DNA from 3 places in the Neptunomonas concharum genome. Region 2 is predicted to be linked to each of the others. Evidence: predicted binding sites of a transcription regulator. Region 2 holds the regulator's gene; each other region holds the start of a gene.
What was found. Region 2 encodes FNR, which switches genes on or off when oxygen is low (the NO sensors DNR and NnrR bind a similar motif). Its sites were predicted from a motif close to TTGATNTANATCAA; they were not measured.
Positions count from the first base shown of each region.

Region 1: F0U83_RS10005 (cytochrome-c peroxidase) is a predicted target of FNR. The motif match lies at 3,471-3,484, and genes of this name have one in related genera.
Region 3: ubiM (5-demethoxyubiquinol-8 5-hydroxylase UbiM) is a predicted target of FNR. The motif match lies at 4,372-4,385, and genes of this name have one in related genera.

Region 1 covers NZ_CP043869.1:2,129,407-2,137,113, forward strand. The annotation lists gene F0U83_RS09995 (hypothetical protein) at 1-177, opposite strand, end outside; gene F0U83_RS10000 (acyltransferase family protein) at 259-2,142, opposite strand; gene F0U83_RS10005 (cytochrome-c peroxidase) at 2,325-3,323, opposite strand; gene F0U83_RS10010 (Fur family transcriptional regulator) at 3,519-3,950, opposite strand; tRNA gene F0U83_RS10015 (tRNA-Leu) at 4,095-4,181, opposite strand; tRNA gene F0U83_RS10020 (tRNA-Cys) at 4,214-4,287, opposite strand; tRNA gene F0U83_RS10025 (tRNA-Gly) at 4,307-4,381, opposite strand; gene pgsA (CDP-diacylglycerol--glycerol-3-phosphate 3-phosphatidyltransferase) at 4,485-5,033, opposite strand; gene uvrC (excinuclease ABC subunit UvrC) at 5,066-6,883, opposite strand; gene F0U83_RS10040 (excinuclease ABC subunit C) at 6,876-7,178, opposite strand; gene F0U83_RS10045 (DUF1853 family protein) at 7,290-7,707, shown strand, end outside.
Region 2 covers NZ_CP043869.1:2,295,203-2,302,909, forward strand. The annotation lists gene F0U83_RS10785 (heavy metal translocating P-type ATPase) at 1-150, shown strand, start outside; gene ccoS (cbb3-type cytochrome oxidase assembly protein CcoS) at 177-365, shown strand; gene F0U83_RS10795 (sulfite exporter TauE/SafE family protein) at 358-1,017, shown strand; gene hemN (oxygen-independent coproporphyrinogen III oxidase) at 1,085-2,476, shown strand; gene fnr (fumarate/nitrate reduction transcriptional regulator Fnr) at 2,562-3,341, shown strand; gene F0U83_RS10810 (adenine phosphoribosyltransferase) at 3,507-4,049, shown strand; gene F0U83_RS10815 (alpha/beta hydrolase) at 4,118-4,996, shown strand; gene F0U83_RS10820 (thioredoxin family protein) at 4,996-5,454, shown strand; gene hrpB (ATP-dependent helicase HrpB) at 5,470-7,707, shown strand, end outside.
Region 3 covers NZ_CP043869.1:251,425-259,131, forward strand. The annotation lists gene F0U83_RS01195 (dihydrolipoyl dehydrogenase) at 110-1,543, opposite strand; tRNA gene F0U83_RS01200 (tRNA-Arg) at 1,722-1,798, shown strand; gene F0U83_RS01205 (IMPACT family protein) at 1,837-2,421, shown strand; gene F0U83_RS01210 (diguanylate cyclase domain-containing protein) at 2,429-4,045, opposite strand; gene F0U83_RS01215 (hypothetical protein) at 4,076-4,342, opposite strand; gene ubiM (5-demethoxyubiquinol-8 5-hydroxylase UbiM) at 4,448-5,755, shown strand; gene F0U83_RS01225 (EAL and HDOD domain-containing protein) at 5,932-7,173, shown strand; gene F0U83_RS01230 (bifunctional diguanylate cyclase/phosphodiesterase) at 7,241-7,707, shown strand, end outside.

The DNA of each region.
Region 1 (7,707 bases), 170 kb from region 2:
AGCCTCGCAATAGGCGTTACATAAGCCCCAAGCCTTACCATCCAGCACATCACACACTGTTTCTTGAGAAGGTGTGGATGCATCAGGCGTTTTGGCGAGCACCGACGAGCTAAGTGATACAGCGAATATTGATGCTGCTGAAAGAGCTAAGCCCTTTCTTATAAGTGAAGAAGACATAGTACCAACCCCCAAGAATTATCTAATAGTTTCACCTTCACTGTTAACTTTATCCTAAATTTAGGACAATAAAAGAAGAAATTACCATTTTTGATGAAATCTCTTAATTATTTCCCGTTGAAGGTTCTTAGCACCTGCCATCGTCCAGTGCCCGAAGTCCCAATAGATCATCTCCCCTTCTGGGGTCAAGATTTCACAGATATCCTGCTTACAAAATATCTCATCAAGATCAACAAAAGTAGCGCCAATGCTTGCCGCATAGGTTCTTAATTGCCGATTAAGCAGAAGCATCTCCTGGCGCTTGTAGTAATACTTGGATGCATACTCGGCAGCCCCAGCCAAGCGACCATGTTCAATCACCAGCTGATACGCAGATTTTTGGTCAAACGTTTGTCTTGGACCTACGATGATCAACTTAGCGTTGCTATTAACCGCCCTAATCTGCTGGATAGCTCGCTCCAGCCCTGTAATATAGTCTGCTGGGGGTATATTAATTACCCACCTTTCATTTAAGACGATGTAATCCGCTACTTGAGCATTCGTTAACGATAGAATTTTATTAAAATTCTCACCGCAATCGGTTTTAGAATCCGGTGAAATTTTCAAATGGAATGCATAGCATTCAGACGAAGTCGTTCCGCTGTATCTCACGTCAATACTATCCATGCCTTTAAATGCAAAGAAAATATCGATAGCAAAACTATTCCCGACGACAAACATTTTATTGCTGCCCTGAGAAAAAATCCCAACCTCTCCGGATATTAAGTCCCAATACTCACTTCGATCTTTTTCAACATCAGCAACAGCTTTTCTTAACTCTTTTGGTAAACGCCATAGCCAGCCTTCATTTTTTGTTGCATGCAAAGCAGGAAGTATCAATAAGCAAGTAGAAAAGCCATAGACAATACCTCCTTTCCAACTAAATAACGAAGGGAGCCCGTATGAAAATCTAAATGGTCGCTCAATAAAATGATACATAAAGACTGCAATCGCTATTGATAAAGCGATCAGAAAAACACTTTCATATACAGATAGTGATTCCATTACGTAGTATTTATATAAGGCCATAATCGGCCAATGGGCCAAATATAATGAATACGATATGAGCCCAATATAAACCATAAGTTTGGAAGTTAGAACAAACCGTCCCGCGGGAGAATTACTATTAAAAACAATAAAGGCAACTAACACTGTCACAAAAAATGCATTAATACCCGGAAATGAAGTATTTTTATCATAGATAAAAAATAAAGACAGCAAAGCAATCATAGAGAGACTAAAGCATATGGACTTTAGCTTATCATTTCTATAATTAGTCTTTTCCAACCAAACCAGAACACCCCCTATCATCAACTCAAAAACGCGAAAGGGCATTAAGTAATAAGCCGCACTTTTGTCAATCTTCAGCATAGCGATAGAAGAAACAGCCGACAACACCGTAAGCATTATTATATAATATAAAACATGACGATCTTTGGCATACTTAAATAGAAACACTAAGAGAAAAGGCCAAAAAATATAGAACTGCTCCTCTACGCTTAATGACCAAGTATGCAGCAGCGGCTTAAACTGTGAATCTGTATCGAAGTAGCCAGACTCTCCCCAGAAAAATATATTAGATAAGGAAAATACTGAATAAATTAAAGACTGGCTAAACTTCTGAAATTCTCGGGGTGCTAAAATATAGAAACAAGCGACAAATGTCGCTATCAGAGTAAAAAATAGTGCTGGCATTAAGCGCTTGGCACGTCGGCGGTAAAAATTTAAATACGAGAATGATCCATTATTAACATACTCATAACGTATCAGCTTGGTAATCAAATAACCGCTAATGACAAAAAATACATCAACGCCAAGATACCCTCCACCTAATACATCAAAACCCGCATGAAATATCACGACAGACAATACGGCAACCGCCCTTAAGCCATCAATTTCGGGGCGATACGAGACAGAAGAAGACATGAAGGAGGAAGTCCTTATCCATTAACCAATACAGGAGAGCCATTCTATCATGCAGGCTCAGATATTGAAGCCTTTCAGATATATCAGCAAATGCATCACTAAGGACTTCTTAAGACAGTTGTCAATCAGCACTCCCCTACCCTAAGGCCTTAATGCTCCTCAAACTAGGGAAGTGAAAGATCTCACGAATCAAATGGTTGCGGTTTTGGCGTCGCATCTGTCGAAGGAGGAAGCTGAGGAAGCTGGAAGTTAGGTTGATCCCCTGTTAGTGTTTTTAGGAATGCGACGATTCTCGCCGTTTCATCTTCACTAAATTTCCTACCTAACTGTAAACGCCCCATTAAATCTACCGCTTCAGTTAGAGACTCCGCTTCTCCATCATGGAAATAGGGATAGGTAAGTTCAACGTTACGCAGAGTTGGTACTTTAAACTTAAACCGGTCTGCATCTTTACCCGTTACCGCACTCAAACCTTCAGCGTTGCCTTTTGCCTGATAAGCCTCAACCACACCCATTTTTTGGAAAGAGTTACCACCCACCGCTTCTCCGTTATGGCATGCAACACATCCAGAGTTTTTGAAGAGTGCATATCCAGACAACTCATACTCTGTGATCGCATCCTTATCACCCATCAACCACTGATCGAAAGGAGAGTTCGGCGTCACTAGTGTTTTTTCAAATTCAGCAATGGCTTGGGTGACTTCATCAATACTCACTTTGTCATGCCCAAATACCTGCTTAAATTCTCTCACATACTGCGGTATGGACTGAATCACATCAATGGCTAACGTATGAGAGGAAGCCATCTCCCCTGGGTTCGCAATAGGGCCACCAGCCTGAGCTTTAAGATCTGCCGCTCGACCATCCCAGAACTGAGCCAAATTCAAACTGGAGTTAAGAACGGTGGGCGCATTAATAGGCCCCTGCTGCCAATTATGCCCAATAGAGGTTTTAAGGTTATCAGTTCCTCCCATGCTTAGGTTATGACAGGAGTTACAAGATATAAAACCCGACTTGGATAAGCGGGGATCAAAGTACAATTTTTTCCCCAACTCCACCTGAGCCAAGTTGATCTCTTTGACAGGCTTGATCGTTTCAATAGGCTCATTAGCACTAACCATAAATGAAGTTACCACTAACCCAAGCGCCACACTACTAGTAACGTGTTTTTTCAGTTTCACTTTGGAGTCCTCTCTATCGTCCAAAACATAGCCCTTTAAGTAAGTAGGGCTAAAGCTTAGCCGCAGAGATCACAGGTCAATCTGAGTTAGTTGGCAATGCTCATCTTCGCGGCAAACTAAACTTAGACTTATTCTAAATATGAAACATTGATTTGAATCAGCCGTAACCATAAGGAGGTGTAAGCGCAATTTATTTTAGGTATTACGTACGCGGAGTACCAAATCTACCGAATCGATCTCAGTTCCTTGAGGCAGTTCCACACTCTGCAGCAGGGATAAATTGAAGCTGTCGATATCTGACAACTCTCCGGTATCAAGGTTATAGACGTGGTGATGATGGGAGGTGTTAGTGTCGTAAAACGCCCTTTGGTTATCAATCACAAGCTCACTGACAAGACCTTTCTCAACAAAGCGCTTTAGACTGTTATAGACCGTTGCCTTAGATATTTTACTACCACTGAGATATAACATCTCCTGCAGTTTATCCGCAGTGACATGCTGATGCTCTGCAAGCAGCACTTGCGCGATTGCAACACGCTGCGATGTCGGATAAACACCAGCAGCAGTTAACCTTGCGGTAACCTGCTCTTTATCGGCCAAAACAATATGAGAAACTTGTGTATTCATAGGGAAAATTGTAGATCAATTCTTACTAATGCACTACGAGACTTGAGGCTAAGTCACACCGAACACTCAATCATTAATTGGTACAGAGAGACCCCAAAAGAAGAAACTTTAAGAAATGATACCACTTAACCTGTCATTGTTAAGTGGTGCCCGGAGCCGGACTTGAACCGGCACGCTCGTTAGAGCGCAAGATTTTAAGTCTTGTGTGTCTACCAATTTCACCATCCGGGCGGATGGTCCAATAGCTTATGCTATAGGATCAATGGAGGCGCGGGTCGGAATCGAACCGGCGTACACGGAGTTGCAGTCCGCTGCATGACCACTCTGCCACCGCGCCTATGCTTTGCACAATTATTTGGAGCGGGAAACGAGGTTCGAACTCGCGACCCCAACCTTGGCAAGGTTGTGCTCTACCACTGAGCTATTCCCGCCCTGTGCAAACAGTGGGGCGTATTATAGAGAGATCTGAGCCCGTGTCAACCATGTTTAGCATTTATTTTTGCTTAAAGATTAACCACTTAGCGCACTATCGCTTTAATCTTCGGAAGTTAGTTCAGGCCAAGCCGCTTTTAGATAAACAAACATCGACCATAAGGTCAACAAAGCAGCAATATAGAGCGCCCCCACACCAACCCAAGAGATTGTTGAAGCAGGTTCTACAGAGACTAACAAAAAAATTGCCAGCATCTGTAAAGCTGTTTTTATTTTGCCGATGTAGGATACGGCTACACTGGCGCGCTTGCCTAACTCCGCCATCCACTCTCGCAACGCGGAGATAATAATCTCTCGACCAATGATAATCATGGCAGGAATCGTCATCCACACTTGCGCAAAGGTTTCCGTTAGCATCACTAAGGCAACAGCAACCATCAACTTGTCAGCAACAGGATCAAGAAAAGCACCTAACGCCGATGTTTGATTCCATCGACGTGCAAGATAACCATCCAACCAATCGGTTGCAGCCGCGACGGCAAAAATAGCGCCCGTGGCTAAAGGAGCCCAGCTGTAGGGCAAGTAGTAAAACAACACAAACACCGGAATTAGAAAGATCCTAAGGAGTGTAAGCAAGTTAGGTATGTTCATAGATAACAACATCAGTGCCGAAAACTCCGCAATCAGGCCTCTGGGTGTAACGCGGCATAGATCTCCTCTGCCAACGCCCGGCTTATGGTAGAGACTTTTGTGATTTCTTCAATACTCGCACGCTCAATCATGGTAATTCCGCCAAAATGCTTGAGTAATTCACGTCTGCGCTTGGGCCCAACACCGGGAATGCCTTCTAGCTGTGAGGTTTGCCGCGCCTTCCCTCGCCTTGCCCGATGGCCAGTAATCGCAAAGCGGTGAGCTTCATCACGTATATGCTGTATCAAATGAAGCGCTGCTGAATCCGAGGCTAATGTCACCTCCGTTCCACTGTCTGCCATGATCAGTGTTTCAAAACCCGCTTTGCGCGTTGTGCCTTTCGCTACCCCGATAATCTGAACATCACCTATTTGCAGCTCATTTAACACAGCTATTGCTTGGGTAACCTGCCCTTTTCCCCCATCTATTAAAAGGATATCAGGTAGCACCCCCTCACCTTTTTTAATGCGGGTATATCTGCGCGTCAGCGCTTGATGCATAGCAGCGTAGTCATCTCCGCCAGTTATGCCCTCAATATTGAAGTGCCGATAGTCTTTTTTTAGCGGGCCGTTACGGTCAAATACCACACAGGAAGCGACCGTTGCCTCACCACTACTGTGGGAGATATCAAAACACTCCAACCGTGAAGGCGTTTCATCCAAACCGCAGACATCTTGCAGGGCTAAATAGCGTTGATAGATATTCTGTTTACTCGCCAGATGGCTCGTTAGATTCTGCTCCGCATTGGTCACAGCCAGCTTCAACCACCCTTGACGCTCCCCCTTTACTCGATGGCTAATTTGAACTTTTTTACCGCGCTGCTCACGTAGCGCCTCTTCTAGACAGTCCTGATCTTCCAGCTCATCGCTAATAATCACATGATTGGGAATTTCACGAGGGGAGCCGATATACCACTGGGCAATAAAGGCTGAAAGCACACTGGAGGGACTATCTTCAACCGATACTTTCGGATGGAAAGCTTTACTACCCAGTACACGTCCTCCCCTGACAAAGAGCACGTGCACACAAACACCGCCAGGCTGAATGGAACAAGCTATAACATCTGCATCGCCTGCACTTCCTGAAACGTATTGCTGCTCTTGGACTAGCTGCAAGCTACTAATTTGGTCTCGATACTCGGCTGCTCGCTCAAAGTCCAAACGTTTGGAGGCCTCTTCCATCTGCGCCGCTAACTCTTTCATGATGGTGTGGCTTTTACCTTCCAGAAACATCGTGGCATGGCGAACATCTTCGGCATAATCCTCTGTCGATATCGCTTCGACGCAAGGCGCACTGCAACGTTTTATTTGGTATTGTAAGCAAGGCCGCGAACGATTTCGAAAGAAGGCATCATCGCATTGCCTGATACGGAAAACTTTTTGCAGAATACTTAAACTATCATTGACAGCTGCCCTTCCAGGGTAGGGACCAAAATATTGCCCCTTCTTTCGCTTGGCTCCGCGATGAAAAGTCAGTACCGGGTAGTTTTCACCCGATGAAACAAAGATATAGGGATAACTTTTGTCATCCCGTAGCAAAATATTGTAGGGGGGGCGATTTTTCTTAATCAGGTTCTGTTCTAGCAACAGCGCTTCTGTCTCGCTGTTGGTCACCGTGATATCAATATCCGCTATATGGGACACCAAGGCTTGCGTTTTGACCGTCAGCCCTGTTGCCCGGAAATAGCTGCTGACTCGCTTTTTTAGATTTTTAGCTTTCCCGATATAGAGGAGTTTTCCAGTGTTATCCCGCATCTGATAAACACCGGGGCGCTGGGTAAGGCGAGATAAAAAGGCTTTACTATCAAACATCAGCTACAGCATTATCTTCTTTATTTGCTTGCATATGGAGATAGGTCGCTTCTCGATGAAGCGCTTCCAAACGCCGCCGGGTCTCATCAGTAATGCCTGCCCCCCGAGAAAGAGATACCTCAAGAAACACACCAATTTCGGCATAGTAATACAGCCTTGCATCAAAACTACTAGCACGGCGCAGCTTACTCAGCGCGATTTTAGCGCCATTCATTAATATCGTATTGATGTTTGTATCCGAAAGCAGAGGAAAACGATCATTATCATTGCGTTTGGGTAATGGATTTGTATTCATAAATGCACCTATGCTTTGCAGCAGCCTTAACAGCTCGCCACCGACACCTGAGTGGGATACTGTAGGTGAGTTATACTCGGATGTGAACTATTAATCGCGGATATTTATAAGATGAGCGATGGGTTACTTGTTGATATACATAAAGATCTAACATGGCTTTATGATGCTCCACCGCTACTGGCTGATACCACTATGATGGCCAATTTTAATCCGGCAGACCATCGATCACATAACGTACTCTCCCAAGAATGGCGTACCTACCCCTGCGCTCCGGCATATCGCTTAGGTAAACAGTTTGAAGATGTGGTAGCAGCACTGATACGTAACAGCCCTAGCACTAAACTATTAGCTAGAAACCTAACCATTCTGGACAAAAAACGTACCTTAGGAGAACTTGACTACCTGATGCAGCAGGCAGGGGGGCAAATCCTTCATTTAGAGGTAGCGATTAAGTTTTATCTGCACCACCCACAGATTCATGGGCTAAGCAGCTTTATTGGTCCCGGCGGGAGAGACCGACTTGATATTA
Region 2 (7,707 bases):
ATTATGTACAACCTGCTGGCATTACCACTGGCATCAGCAGGCTTTATTGCACCCTACATGGCAGCGATTGGAATGTCTGCCAGCTCACTTGTGGTTGTCGGTAATGCATTACGTCTGACTAAACTTGTGCGACGAAATCGCGTAAAATAACCCCAATATCTTTGGACAGAACGCTAATGGAAATCATATTCCTATTAATACCCATCGCGATCATATTAACAGCCTTTGCTGCTTGGGCTTTTTTCTGGAACGTCAATAACGGCCAATACGATGACTTAGAATCGCCTGCTCATAGCATTTTATATGACGATGATGATGAGTTAATTCCTGACGACGCGAAGCAGAAACAACCAACACGTGACTGATTCTGTCTCCCTCACCACAGCGCTCTTTTTAGGGCTTCTAGGCAGTGCCCATTGTATCGGTATGTGTGGTGGCATTGCTGCTACCATGGCGATGAGTGATCACCCTAACCGCTGGTTACATCTTCTCAGTTATAACAGCGGTCGCCTGATCAGTTATGCTATCGCAGGTACATTACTCGGCAGTGCTGGTGTGTTAATTAAAGATGGAACTTTTGCACTTATCTTACGTTCCATCGCAGGGCTTTTGCTTATCTCAATGGGGCTTTATGTAGCTCAGTGGTGGAAAGGCTTAACCTATATCGAGCGCGCGGGTAGTCGTATCTGGGCGTTGATACGTCCAGCAGCCAGCCGGTTACTACCGGTAAGGCATAATGGACAAGCCCTGCTATTAGGCTTTTTCTGGGGCTGGCTGCCCTGTGGCCTCGTATATAGCACACTCATTTGGTCAGCCACCAGCCAAGACCCTATACAAAGTGGCCTTCTGATGCTGGCCTTTGGTGTGGGCACCCTACCCGCGATGCTCACGACCGGCCTACTTGCCCGTCAGGTACAAAGCCTTCTGAGTAATCGTAATGTTCAGCACATCTCTGGGTTACTTATCATTCTGTTTGGTTTATATACGCTACCGTTAACAGCGCTTGTTAAGTTTTGACCCGCATCAAACCAATTAATATGCTGAGTGTTATACTGCTCCGCTTTAAAATTGTGAGGAAATTATCGTGAGCTTAGACACCAGTATTTCTTGGGATCTAGATCTAATTAATCGCTATGACCTGTCCGGCCCACGATATACCTCCTATCCGACAGCCATTCAATTTGATACATCGCTATCGGAGCAAGACCTTGTTCAGACGGGGCAATTAACCTCAGATAAAACCGCCCCCCTCTCTTTGTATGTGCATATCCCTTTCTGTGCCCACGTTTGTTACTACTGTGCCTGCAATAAGGTCATCACACGCAATCGTAAAAAGGCACAACCGTATTTAGATACACTGTATAAAGAGATTGAAGAAGTAGCTCGCTGGTACAGTGATGACAGAGTTGTCAATCAACTTCATTGGGGCGGCGGCACCCCGACCTTCATCAGCGATGAGCAGATGGTCGAGTTAATGGATAAACTAAAAGCGTCATTTAACTTACTAAATGATGATAGCGGCGATTACTCTATTGAGATTGACCCACGCGAAGCCTCTATTAAAACCTTAGAAACGTTGCGCAGCATCGGCTTCAACCGGATCAGCTTAGGCGTACAAGATGTGAACCCCGTTGTTCAAGAAGCCGTTAACCGAGTCCAGTCAACGGAGCAAACCGCTGAGATTCTAAGCACAGCCCGGCAATTAGGCTTTAAATCGATCAATATGGATTTGATCTATGGCCTACCCCACCAAACCTTAGAAAGCTTTAATGAGACGTTGAATACCGTCATTGAACTCAGCCCAGACCGGCTTTCAGTCTTTAATTATGCGCATATGCCGGATCGCTTCCGCTCACAAAAACACATTAATGCAGACGATCTACCTAGCCCAGAAACCAAGTTAGCGATATTAGAATCCACGATTAATACATTGCTATCCGCAGGCTACGTCTACATAGGCATGGATCACTTTGCAAAGCCCGATGATGAACTCGCCTTGGCGCAACAAAACGGCCAACTGCATCGTAACTTTCAGGGATATACAACCCACTCTGATTGCGATCTGGTTGCTATGGGTGTCTCTGCAATCAGTCAAATCGGCGATGTCTATTATCAAAACGAGCACGACATTAGTGCTTATACGGAGTCCGTTGAATCTCGCTCCAGTGCTATTCGTCGAGGCGTCAAACTCAATCTAGATGATCGCATCCGCCGTGCAGTTATCACACAACTCATTTGCCATTTTGAACTTGACCCTCAAACCATCAGCCAACAATTCAATATCAATTTCAATGACTATTTTGCTGAAGAATTAACCGAATTAAACAACTTTTCTACAGATGGTTTGATTACTCTGGAGCAAGGTAAAATTTTTGTGACCCCAGCTGGTCGACTTTTGATTCGTCGCATCTGTATGACCTTCGATAAATACATACCTAAACAGCAAGAAACACAGGCTTTTTCACGTATCATCTAATCGGTGCTTCACGGTTCCCGTGAAATGTTACATAATTTGGGGCTGAGTAGCCGCTCGTTATGTAAAACAACCACAGGAAACGGCCATGAGTGATGTAAAGAAGGAAGGGAAACTACATAGCCTTCAACAAGCCCACTGTAACACGTGCAGTTTAAGTTCACTCTGTCTGCCCGTATCGCTAAATCTAACCGAGATGGAAAGGCTGGACGATATCATTGACAAAAGTCGTCCTTTAAAAAAAGGCGAACACCTTTTCCATCAAGGGGATGAATTTGAGTCTGTATACGCGATTCGCGCGGGCAGTGTTAAAAGCTACACCATAACTAATGAAGGTGAAGAGCAGATCACGGGGTTCTATTTCCCGGGGGAATTAGTAGGTTTGAGCGGTTTTGATAGCAACAACTACCCCGTCTCAACCAAAATTTTAGAAACGACAACTGTATGTGAAATTCCATTTGAGCACCTCGACAGTTTGTGTGGACAGTTACCAGAGCTACGCAGACAAGTGATGCGCACGATGAGTAAAGAGATTCGTGACGATCAGCAAATGATGATGTTGCTATCAAAGAAAAATGCCGAAGAGCGCGTTGCGACCTTTTTGGTCAAGTTATCCCAACGTTTTCAGGCTCGTGGCTATTCTGCCCATAAGTTTCGCTTATCCATGTCACGCAATGAAATAGGTAACTATTTGGGATTAGCGGTTGAAACCGTTAGCCGTATTTTCACTCGATTCCAGAAGAATGAGCTGATTCAAGTAGATGGAAAAGAGGTAGATCTAATTAATCTGGAGCATCTATACACCCTAGCGGGTGAATGCATGGGTAAAGAAGATACCGAAGATGATGTCCAACAGTTAACGCTATAATAAAAAAACGCCGTTCAAGATTGAACGGCGTCACAAATAGTTGCACAAAGAAGTAGCCATCTCTATGTGTAACCCAACGAAGTCATTAGAAGGCAAAACGCCTTAGATAACATTGAGCCATATCAAACGTTTACGTTCCGGCCTGATTGAGGAGCTATTGAGCACATGTCTTACGACGAATACTACGTCAAATCTGTCATCCGTACCCTACCTGACTGGCCTGAACCTGGTGTTATGTTTCGTGATATCACACCTCTATTTAAAGATCCCAAAGCATTGCGGATGATTTCAGATGCCTTCATTCAACGCTATATGGATTCTGAAATGACTCATATTGCTTGTATTGACGCGCGTGGATTCTTAATTGCATCCATCATGGCCTATCAACTACAAAAGCCACTCGTGCTTGTTCGTAAAAAAGGCAAGCTGCCAGGAAAAACTGTGCACCAAGAATATCAATTAGAATACGGAACATCTGCTGTGGAAATGCAAGTGGACTCCGTCTCTGCTGGCGACAAAGTCCTAGTATTTGATGACTTGATTGCTACCGGCGGCACCATTCTAGCTGCTTGCACACTCATCAAAACCTTGGGCGCTAACGTCATCGAGTGTGCCGCGCTTATCGACCTTCCTGATCTTCAAGGGTCAACACGTATACAGGATACTGGCATACCCGTGTATACCTTACTTGCTTACGAAGGCCTGTAGCCAAACCAGATAGCCTCTGCTATTGTGAGTGTATTAGAATAAGCTTATAACAATAACAGAGGTTTTCCATGTCTCGATTGCAACAGCTCGTATCATTGTTTCTGCTGACCTTTAGCTTTTTAGCGTATGCAGAGGAAGTCACTCTTCCCTTCAAGGGCATCACGCTCAATGCGGACTTTCAAACGAGTGATGCACAGCCATTGAGTGATGGAGTGATTGTGCTGGTACATGGCACCCTCGCCCATAACCACATGGAAATCATTAGAGCTTTCCAAGAGCAGCTCACAGAAAACGGCTATCATACCCTCGCCATTAACCTTAGCTTGGGCGTTGATAACCGTCACGGCATGTACGACTGCAACACACCCCATCAACATAAACATACCGACGCACTCACAGAAGTTGATCAGTGGATTCAGTGGCTCAAAAACCAAGGGGCTGACAAGATCACATTACTCGGCCATTCACGCGGTGGTAATCAAGTTGCGTGGTATACTTCAGAACATCCAGAGCAGGTACAGCGACAGGTTCTGATAGCCCCTGCTACATGGAGCGCAGAACAGGAGCGTGTCGATTACCAAACTCGATACAAGAAAAACCTTGAGCAGGTGATAAAGGAGGCCGAGCAAACACCAGAAAATGCGTGGCTAAAAAATACCGATTTCATCTATTGCGCTAATAGTGAAGTCACAGCAGGCTCTTTCCTTAACTATTACAAGCCGGACACCCGTTTCAACACGCCTGATATTATTAAGAACACCACTACGCCTACATTGGTTTTTAGTGGGTCTGAAGATACAACCGTCAAAGATCTGCCTGTGCAAATGAAAAGAATCGATAATCCGCATATACGCTATTTCGACATTGAAGGGGCAGACCATTTCTTTATGGACCTTTATACTGACGAAGTTGTCGAATTGATCGTTGAATTTTTGGAATCTAACTAATGGCCCGATTACTCGCCTTATTGCTCTTTTTACCTTGGCTGATAGCGCAAGCAGGTGAACTTCCCAAAGCACAAAACTTCCAGCTGGATGCAAAACAACTGCAACCTCAGCAGCTTTTACTGGTGCTAGCTAGCCGACATGATTGTAGCTATTGTTCTTTAATCAGGAATGATTTTTTGTACCCTATGTCTCAGAATCCAGGGTATCAAAAAAAGCTGATCATTAGGGAATTGAAGATAGACGAGAATAAAAAGATCATTGATTTTGATGGAAGGCCTATTGCAGTAAAAGAACTTGCGCGACGCTACAATGCCAGCTTAACGCCAACACTCATGTTTCTCGATAAAACTGGGAAGCAGCTCACCAAGAACCATGTTGGAATCACAACGCCTGAGTTCTTTGGTTTTTATTTAGACCAGTCAATAGAGGCAGCTCTTGAGCACCTTGCTATACAGTGACACGCTTTAACGGCTATGCCCACATTACCCATACATCAATGCCTTTCTCAGCTTTTTGAAGCATTAAACTATCGAGATGAAGCGGTACTACAAGCCCCACCAGGCGCAGGTAAAACCACCGTTGTCCCACTAGCTCTACTAGAGCAGTCGTGGCTTCAAAAGCAAAAGATCATTATTTTAGAGCCGCGGCGCATAGCCGCGAAAGCGGCGGCTGAACGTATGGCAACGTCCTTAGGAGAAAGTGTCGGAGAAACCGTTGGCTACCGTATCAGGATGGATACCTGTGTAAGTCAATACACCCGCATCGAAGTCATTACAGAAGGCATACTAACCCGTATGCTCCAAGAAGACCCTAGCCTTGAAGGTGTCGGCTTGGTGATATTTGATGAGTTTCATGAACGCAGCCTTGATGCCGATTTAGGCTTGGCGTTATGCTTGCAAAGCCGGACATTATTTAGAGATGATATTGCCCTAAAGCTCTTGGTGATGTCAGCCACATTAGACACACCAGCAATCTCAACACTGCTCAATCATGCTCCGATTATCCACAGTGAAGGCCGCACTTATCCCGTCGACATTTTTTACACCGCCCCTTGGCAAGCTAGCCAGCCCATTGAGCCTCGCGTAGTTAAAACCATTCTACAGGCACTTGATGAGCAACAGGGAAGCTTACTGGTTTTTTTACCGGGCCTCGCTGAGATTCAGCGGGTAGAGGAACAGCTCCAAGCACATTTAACAACTCGCTACGAGCACCAAACCATTGAAATCACACCACTCTATGGCGATCTTAGCTTACAACAGCAAAAAAAGGCGATATCTCCCCCTAATCAAGGCCATCGAAAAGTTGTTCTGACCACATCCATAGCAGAAACCAGCCTAACCATTGAAGGCATCAACATCGTTATCGATAGCGGCCTGAGCCGTCAAGCCATCTATGATACAAACACCGGCATGACACGCTTACATACCCGGCGTGTGTCTCGCTCTACCAGTGAACAACGTGCTGGTCGTGCAGGACGCCTCGAAGCAGGCATGTGCTACCGATTATGGTCAAAGGCTCAACAAGAACAGTTAGCTCCCTTTACACCACCAGAAATATCTCAAGCGGACCTCACGCCTCTTGTACTGCAACTCCACCAATGGGGCTGCAAAACACCCAATGAGTTATCATGGATAGACCCACCCTCTCCATCAAGCTATCAACAAGCGCAGTCTCTCTTACACGCACTAGGCGCATTACACCGTGTAGAAAGCGGCTTTCAGCTTACCCCTGAAGGCCAATTGATGGCTGCGTTACCGTTACATCCAAGGCTGGCTAAAATGCTGTTAGTCGCCCGTCACTACCAATTAGAAAATTTAGCTTGTGACTTGGCGGCAATTTTTACTGAGCGGGATCCTATTCGTAGCCATCAAGCAGACATTCAGCTGCGCTTGGATTGGTTACTGGAACCACCGAGAACCTCTGGTCAAGCCTATCGAATCAAGCAACAAAGCCAGCGCCTTTTAACACTATGCAGGACGCTACCAAAAGCGAACCTATCAAAAAGCCTGCCCACTAACCAGCAACTAGGTTTATTAATTGCCAGCGCCTGGCCGGATCGCCTTGCTAAGAAAAAAGCACCGGGTGTCTACCAGCTGGCAAATGGCCGTGCAGCGCACCTTAATCAGCAAGATTACCTTTCTCAACAGGGCTGGCTAGCCGTAGCGCAACTAGGTGGGAAAGAGAGCCAAACACAAGATAAAATCTGGCAAGCAGTAGCTTTTGACTCCGCTTTATTACAGCAAGAATTATCCCACCTTATATTCGATCAAGAGCTCATTGAGTGGGATGAGACAGCGGGAAAAATTATTGCAGAACAACGTCAATACTTAGGAAAGATCATTCTATCCAAGCAACCTCTGCTGTCACTTCCTGAGTGCGCTCACGAAAAAGCCTTACTTAATTACATACGCCAACGAGGATTAAACGTACTCCCATGGGATGCTGCTACGCTTAAATGGCGTCAACGAGTAACGCTAGCAAGCACGCTGTTGCCAGACAATTATCCATGGCCTGATCTCTCAGACTCGGCTTTACTGAACACAATGGAGACTTGGCTACAGCCTTACTTAGCAGGCTGTAAGTCGCTTGAGCAGTTAGCAAAGCTCGACTTGCGATCGATTCTTATCAACTTATTACCGTGGGAACTGACACAACAGTTAAACACACTTATACCTGAAAAGATCAAAGTGCCATCAGGCTCTCTCATACCA
Region 3 (7,707 bases), 1.5 Mb from region 2:
AAGATTATACCGGCAAAAGCACCCAACGAAAATGGGGTTTATCTGCACCTTATGGCGTATAACCTCGATTATTCATTGATTTGGGGAGTAATTTGCATCTTTTCTGCCATTAGCTCCCCGGTCCGCAGTCTAAACAACGGTGAACAGGCTCTGGGCCAATATTGAGTTTTTTGCTCAGGTCTCGTAATGCTGAGCGTAGCCCCTCTTCGATGACGGGGTGGTAAAACGGCATATTAAGTGCTTGGTCTACCGTCATATGTTGTTGTACGGCCCAAGCTAAAAGATGCGCTAGGTGCTCAGCTGCAGGGCCAAAAATTTCAGCGCCAAGCAGTAACCCACTACCTTGTTCCCCATAGACTTTCATTAAACCTTTGTTCTCGGCGATCACTCGTGATCTGCCTTGATCTTCGAAACTTACACGGCCAACGGCAAAGCAGCCTCGACAGCGCTCATCTACTTGGGATGGGGTTAATCCGACCGTAGCTATTTGCGGTGAAGTAAACACAATACCTAAGGGCGTGCGACGCTTTTCCGCACGTACATCAGGGAATCTGCCAGCATTTAATCCCGCGATCTTACCTTCATCAGCAGCCTCGTGCAGCAGGGGGAGAGCGTTGTTAGCATCGCCCGCAATAAAAATATGCGGTAATGAACTTTGCAGTGTATAAGGATTAAATGTAGGAATGCCACGTTCGTCCAGCTCTAGAGAGGTATTTCCAAGGGCTAGCTTATCGACATTAGGGCGTCTGCCTGTTGCGGCGAGTAAGTAGTCAAATGACTCGGTTTGCAGCTGACCTGAAACGTCGTGGAATCGAATAACAACCTGATTATCTCGATGCTCAATGCTTTCTACCTTCGCGTCTGGATCGAGATAGAAGGACTCATTAAAGGTTTGAAGAGCATATTGGCGTATCTCCGAATCCTGTATTGGGCCGACGCTTCCGCCCACGCCAAACATACGAATATGTACGCCCAGCCGGGATAGTGCTTGCCCTAACTCTAACCCAATGACACCTGGGCCAAACACGGCAACAGACTTGGGAAGTGCTTTCCACTCAAACAGGTCATCATTGATGAGGAGTCGATCCCCAGCTTGCTTAAAAAACTCAGGGTAGCTGGGTCGTGATCCGGTGGCAATAATAATACGCTCGGCGTGCAACAAGCGCCCATCTTCTAGTTGGAGAGTATGGTCGTCCTTAAATTGGGCAAAGCTGCGTATTTTGTCTTCGTCAGGGAAGCTTTCGATGGATTCTACAACGAACCCTGCAAAGCGATCCCGCTCATCTCTAACCCGCTTCATGACAGCTTCGCCATCAACGCTGCTGGTGGTTGAGATACCGAAAGGGTATGCATGATCAATATGGTGTTTTCGATCTGCGGCGGCAATCAATAATTTACTTGGCATGCAGCCAACACGGGCACAGGTGGTACCGTAAGGGCCACCGTCTATCAGTACGACCGACGGGGTGTATGCTTTAGCGGCCCGATAAGCGGCAAGACCTGCTGTGCCTGCGCCGAGAATCGCAATATCAACCTTTTCCATAGGATCTCCATGATAAATTAGAGGATGCTAATGCTTTTTTGTTACCTTGCCATAGATCCCTACGTTGCTCAAACATAGATGGATGAAAAAAGCGGTGGCAAAAATAAAAAACAAGATGGGCGCTTGGCAAAACGCATATACCTCCGTATCATTACCGGCCTGAAAACTTCCTGATTTTGCGCCCGTAGCTCAGCTGGATAGAGTAGCAGGTTCCGATCCTGTTGGTCGGGGGTTCGAATCCCTCCGGGCGCGCCATTTTTTACATCATCTTCTTATTCTGTCATGGTAACGCCATGAAACATTACAAAACCCTCGCAAAGCCTGCTCAGGCTGCCATTGAAATCAAAAAGTCGCGCTTCTTAGGGCGCTTGGAGCGGGTTACTTCCCATGAGGAGGGCTTAATCAAGGTGGCGAAACTGTGGGAGCTTCACCCTGATGCTCGCCATATCTGCTTTACAATGTTAGTTGGTGGGCAGGTGCGCCAGTCAGATGACGGTGAGCCTTCCGGGACAGCCGCACGGCCTATGTTAAATGTGCTTCAGCATCAGGGAGCTGATCATATATTGGCGACAGTGGTCAGATATTTTGGTGGTGTAAAGTTGGGGGCGGGTGGCTTGGTTAGAGCTTATACGCAGGCGGTTAGTGAATGCCTAACTGAAGCCCAGTGGATTGAGGTTCAGCCTCAGTCCAGCGTTAGAATTCGTGTTGGTTTTGAGTTTGAATCACTGCTTAGGCATCAGGCAGACACGTACGGGGTAGAAATAACGCTAACGTATGATAGTCAAGTCAATGCTGAGCTTAGTGGCGATGCTGATGCGGTCGGTGCTCTGCTGGAGACTTTGCAGGATTTACTGCGTGGTACGTTAGAAATCGGTTAAGGCTGCCTTATAGTTCGCAGTAGAAAGAAATTTGTCGTGAACCTTGGCTTTTTGCGCGATACATGGCGCTGTCGGCATGTTGTAACAGCTCGTCGGCACAGCTGGCGTCGCCTGGGAAGAGGCTAATGCCAATGCACGCTGAGATGCTGATTTGATTGTTTTCAATAGTAAATGATTTATCTAAGCTCGCTAATAACTTATTAGCCACTTTACCGGCATGAACAGGTAGTGAAATATCAAGCAGTGCGACAAACTCATCACCCCCTAGTCTGGCGACAGTGTCGCATTGACGGAGATGTTCCCTGAGCCGTTGTGCTACATCAACTAGAATTTTATCCCCCTCAAAGTGGCCGTACTTGTCGTTTACGGGCTTAAAACCATCTAGGTCAATAAATAGTACGGCTATTTGCCGTCGCTGACGCTCGGCTCTGATGATGGCGGTTTCCAGTTTAGTATGTAGCAGTAATCGGTTAGGTAAACCGGTTAGCGAGTCATTATAGGCTTTGCTTGTCAGCTCTTTTTCTAGGGCTTTGTGTTCGCTGTTGTCCCTGAGCGTTAATACAAATTTTTCAGGGACTTCATCGCCGTCTAAGACGGCATTAAGTGTAGCTAGATATGGGACGTGAGAGTGTGATAATAGCTCTCCTTGCCAGCTAAGCTGCGTGCTTAGGATGGTTGCGAGGTCACAGGCTGGAGACAAACAGTGCAAAAGGTCGTGAATCGATATGTTTTGCGTATCGTTCAGAGTCGAGAACTCTGATTTGGCAGCACTGTTGGCAGACACGATCACCCCTTTGCTTGATAAAATAAAGCAATAATCTGAGGTGGTTTCAAAGACAAGGGCTGCTAATTGTAGTTTGCGTTCAGTTTCCCGTTCTCGCGTTACATCATGGCCAATACCAATGAGACCTTCTACTTCGTTTTGCTGGTTCAGGATGGGAATTTTTAGCATATCGATCAGTCGTCGACTGCCATCATTGTAGGTTACCCATTCATCTTTACGCTTGCGCTTTTTGCTTTGGATGACTTCTTGATCGCGCTCCTTGATGTAGTTGGCAGATCGCTTGGACATGAGTTCAGCGTCGGTTTTTCCGATGATCGCTTCGGTGTTGGATTCAAGAAAAGCTTCAAAGCTCTTATTACAGTGTTGATAGACGCCGTTCAGGCTTTTTACAAAAATGAAGTCGGGTAGAGCATCGGCCATTAGAGTAAGCAGATAGCGTTCTTTTTCTAGAGCGTTCTGTGCTTCAATCAGGTCGGTTACATCCCTTGCCACAACAGCTACCCCCGTGGTTTCCACTAGGCTGCCGGTGTAGAGAGTATGTCGGCTATCGATGAAGCGGGGTTCTCCTAGGTGGTTTTGCCCCCAAAAGCTAAGTTTTACCTCCTCGCCAGCTAAACATCTATCCAAATCAGGTTTGATGTGTTGCTCGAACCGCTCAGTGCCATGTAGTTCAGCAACAGTTTTTCCTACGATAGACCTTGCGGGTAACCCAAAGAAGCGCGTATAGCCATGGCTGACGGCACGATAGCGATATTTATTGTCAACAATCGATACTAAATCCTCTAGCGCTTCCAATATCGCTAATTCAGTTTGTTGAGGGGTTAGTATCGGTTTTGTCATAGCTATGTCCGCAGTGGTAGTGGTTATTACTCAGCTACTCGTATCGGGTTTATAGCGAGCTGCGCTGATAATGCTAATAAGGTGAATAATTGCAGCGATAATTGCTGGGAAGATTAGGAAGTAGAGAGCATAGCCGACGGCAGTTGTAACGAAGAAAAAGAACGCGGCGAGTAACCTGCCTTGAACTAAGTGGCCCAGTCCCGGAATGAATATATTACACAGTGCCGCAATGACGTTTCCGGCGCTCCCTTGCTGACTCATAAATACTCCTTGCTCGCTGAGCAGAATGGCTTTCATTTAAGATTAGCTGATTATCCCAAGATTTGTTGATATATGTCGAGGAAATAGCCCTGAGAATCCGTAGGATGAGATTTCTGATGAACTAGGGTGCAGAGGTGTGTCGTGGCGCAAGATTATGATGTTGTCATTATTGGAGCAGGGCCTGCAGGGTTAAGCTTTGCGCGCTCTTTGAGCGAGCTTCCTTTAAAGGTGCTAATTCTGGAACGCTCGTCGCTGGCAACCCTGCAAAACCCGCCAGAGGATGGTAGAGAAATAGCGCTAACACATCTTTCCGTTTCGTTGATGAAGGGGTTAGGTGCATGGGAGCATTTGCCGAAGGAGGAAGTCTCTCCTATAGAGGGCGCAAAGGTATTTGATGGCGAGTCGTCGTACAGCTTGAACTTTGAACGGGATAAAACGGATTTAGAGGCGCTGGGTTATCTGGTGCCTAATCATTTAATTCGTAAAGCATTTTATGAGTCCGTTTTACCAAAAAGTAATATAGAGCTGCGCACAGAGGCAACGGTAGAAGGTGTAGCGACTGAGGCTGAGTTCGGCGTTGTAACCTTAGTAAACGGTGAAACGGTGACTGCGAAGCTAGTGATTGCAGCAGATACGCGTTTTTCCGATATGCGAAGAAAAATGGGGCTTTCGGCGACAATGAAAGATTTTTCCCGTACCGCAATTGTGTGTCGTATGTCACATAGTAAGTCTCATCAACAGACCGCATTTGAGTGTTTTCATTATGGGCAGACCACCGCAATTCTACCAATGACGGGTAATCGCTCGTCGATCGTGGTGACGGTCAACAGTCGTGATGCTCAGCGCTATGTTGATATGTCGCCAGCACACTTTAATCAATGTATAGAGCAGCAATTGAATGGCATGTTAGGGGATATGGTTTTACTGGGTAAGCGCCATGTTTATCCGTTGGTGGCTGTGCACGCCAATCAGTTTGTCGCGAGGCGTTTTGCTGTGATTGGTGATGCAGCTGTAGGTATGCACCCTGTTACTGCACATGGCTTTAATTTAGGTCTTCGCGGTCAGGCATCCCTAGCAAAGCATATTGCGGAAGCTATTGCGGATGGTCGGGATATCGGCTCGGATGTGGTGTTAAAGGCTTACGAACGTGATCATATTAAAGTGACCCGAGTGTTGTATCACGGTACCAATGTTGTGGTAGGACTTTTTACCCATGAAACCTTTGCAGCTAAATTGGCGAGAAAGGCGACCTTGAGGCTTGCGAATAACATTGTACCGGTTAAAAAATGGATCATGCAGTCGTTAACCGAAGAACAAATGGATGAAAGCTCCCCCATGAAATGGGTACGACCGTTGCTGCCCCCTCGGCCTTCCCTAGCGCATTTGAATAGCGTATTTAGTCATCTGCCAGACCCTTTGGCGCCCTTGAAAAAGCGCAGTACGAAGTGATCGATATGCGCGCTTTCTCCATACCATTTTGAAAGGGTAGTGCTCCAATAGATATTCGTTAGTCAGAAATGATAATAGAGTGCTAACATTAACTTTAATCATTCTCAATTTTTTGGGGGAATGGTCGTTATGTTATTCTCTTTAATGTTGATGGCAAATAGCGGTTGGAGTTTTGTGTGACAGATTTAGATCAGATTCTTGAAGGAGAGGAACGACTGGATGTCTTAATGGCGCGTCAGCCCATTTACTCCAAAAGCCAAGATATTGTGGCGTTCGAATTACTTTTTCGGGGGCAAAGCGGTGAAGACCTGTCTGCGATCAAAGATGAAGAAGCGACGTTTGATGTCGTCGTTAACACTTACGCTAACATCGTAGCGGATGGTGGCAAAAAGTTCTTACCCTGCTATTTGAAAGTCACTGATGAAGTGCTGCTGGCAGGTACCTTGCCAGAATTACCCCCAGCTCTGTTTTCCCTGGAAATTTTGGGCAGATCATCGATATCGCCAGAATTTGTCAGCAAAGTGAGGGAGTTTGCAGCTAAAGGCTATCGCATTGTTTTAGCGGACTATAATCCTGATGATCCTAAGTTTGAGCCCCTCTTAAACGTCATTCATGTTATCAAACTGGATATTCAATTGCTGGGACTGGGCGCGCTGCCAGGGATTATTCAAAAGCTGCGGCCGTATCAGCTCGATCTGCTTGCCGATAAGGTGGAAACCAAAGAAGAGTTTCGCCAGTGCTTAGAGATGGGCTTTTCGCTATATCAAGGTTATTTCCTAAGTCGACCTGAACCAGTAAAAGGCAAAAAAATCAGTGGTAGTAAAATTATTCTGTTACAGCTGTTGGCCGAGCTAAATAATGAACAAGCAACAGGTGCTTCACTAGAGCAAATTGCGATTAATGATGCTGCTTTAACCTATAAAATTTTACGGGTTGTTAACTCAGCCGCCTTTGCGGTACCTAAAGAAATTGGCTCATTGAGTCATGCGATCACATTGCTTGGCATGGAGCAGATTCGTCGTTGGATTATGCTATTTCTGACGACAGCAGCGGATGGCCGACCTAACGAACTGACACGTACCATGCTGGTAAGAGGACGTATGTGTGAGTTGCTAGCTGAGATTAATGGTTACCCCAATGGTATGAACTATTTTATCGTCGGCTTGTTATCCCAACTGGATGCAATGCTCGATATTGAAATGGCTGAACTGATGACGGAAGTGCCCCTAAGTGGTGAGATTAAGAATGCGCTATTGCACTATACGGGAACGCTCGGCGATGTTTTGAGTGATGTTGAACACTATGAACGAGGCCAGTTTGAAGAGCTGTCTCGCGGAATTGATCGTGCGTTTTATGAGGTGGCTTACCGACATAGCTTAAAGTGGGCTGATCAGGTTATGTCTGCACTGCTCAACTAAGAATAAAGGGTGGATATATGTTGTCGGGTCATTTAGCCCAGATCTCCTGCTGTGTGAGTACTCCTCAGTGAAGCGACTTACCATTAAGTTACTGCTTCCTATTGCGGGCATATTAAGTGTTTTTTTGCTGGTCGCTGAGCTGGTTTGGTTGCCGCTTAAAGTCAGTGATGCCGTTAATGAAAAAGTAAATGACACGCGTGAAACTCTTAACTTACTCGCTGAGTTAGCGAAATATAATCAGTCTACTGAAGCGGCTCTGCAACAAAGCCTTAGTGGGCGCTTGTTTACCGACAGATCGTCATGGCTGCGTGTCTCGTTTCGGCGTACAAATAACGGTGTACCCTCCCCACCTGTTGGTTTTACTACTCATAGAGAGCGGGTACATCTGTCGGTTGAGGTCGGGGCGTATGTCGCTGATGCGTGGCTGGATAAGCGGGCTATTGCACAGCAGGTCACAAATCAATTCAGGTGGACGGAGTTACTCATCATAGTTTCTTCATTACTAACCTTCTTTGTGATTGCACTCCTTCAGCG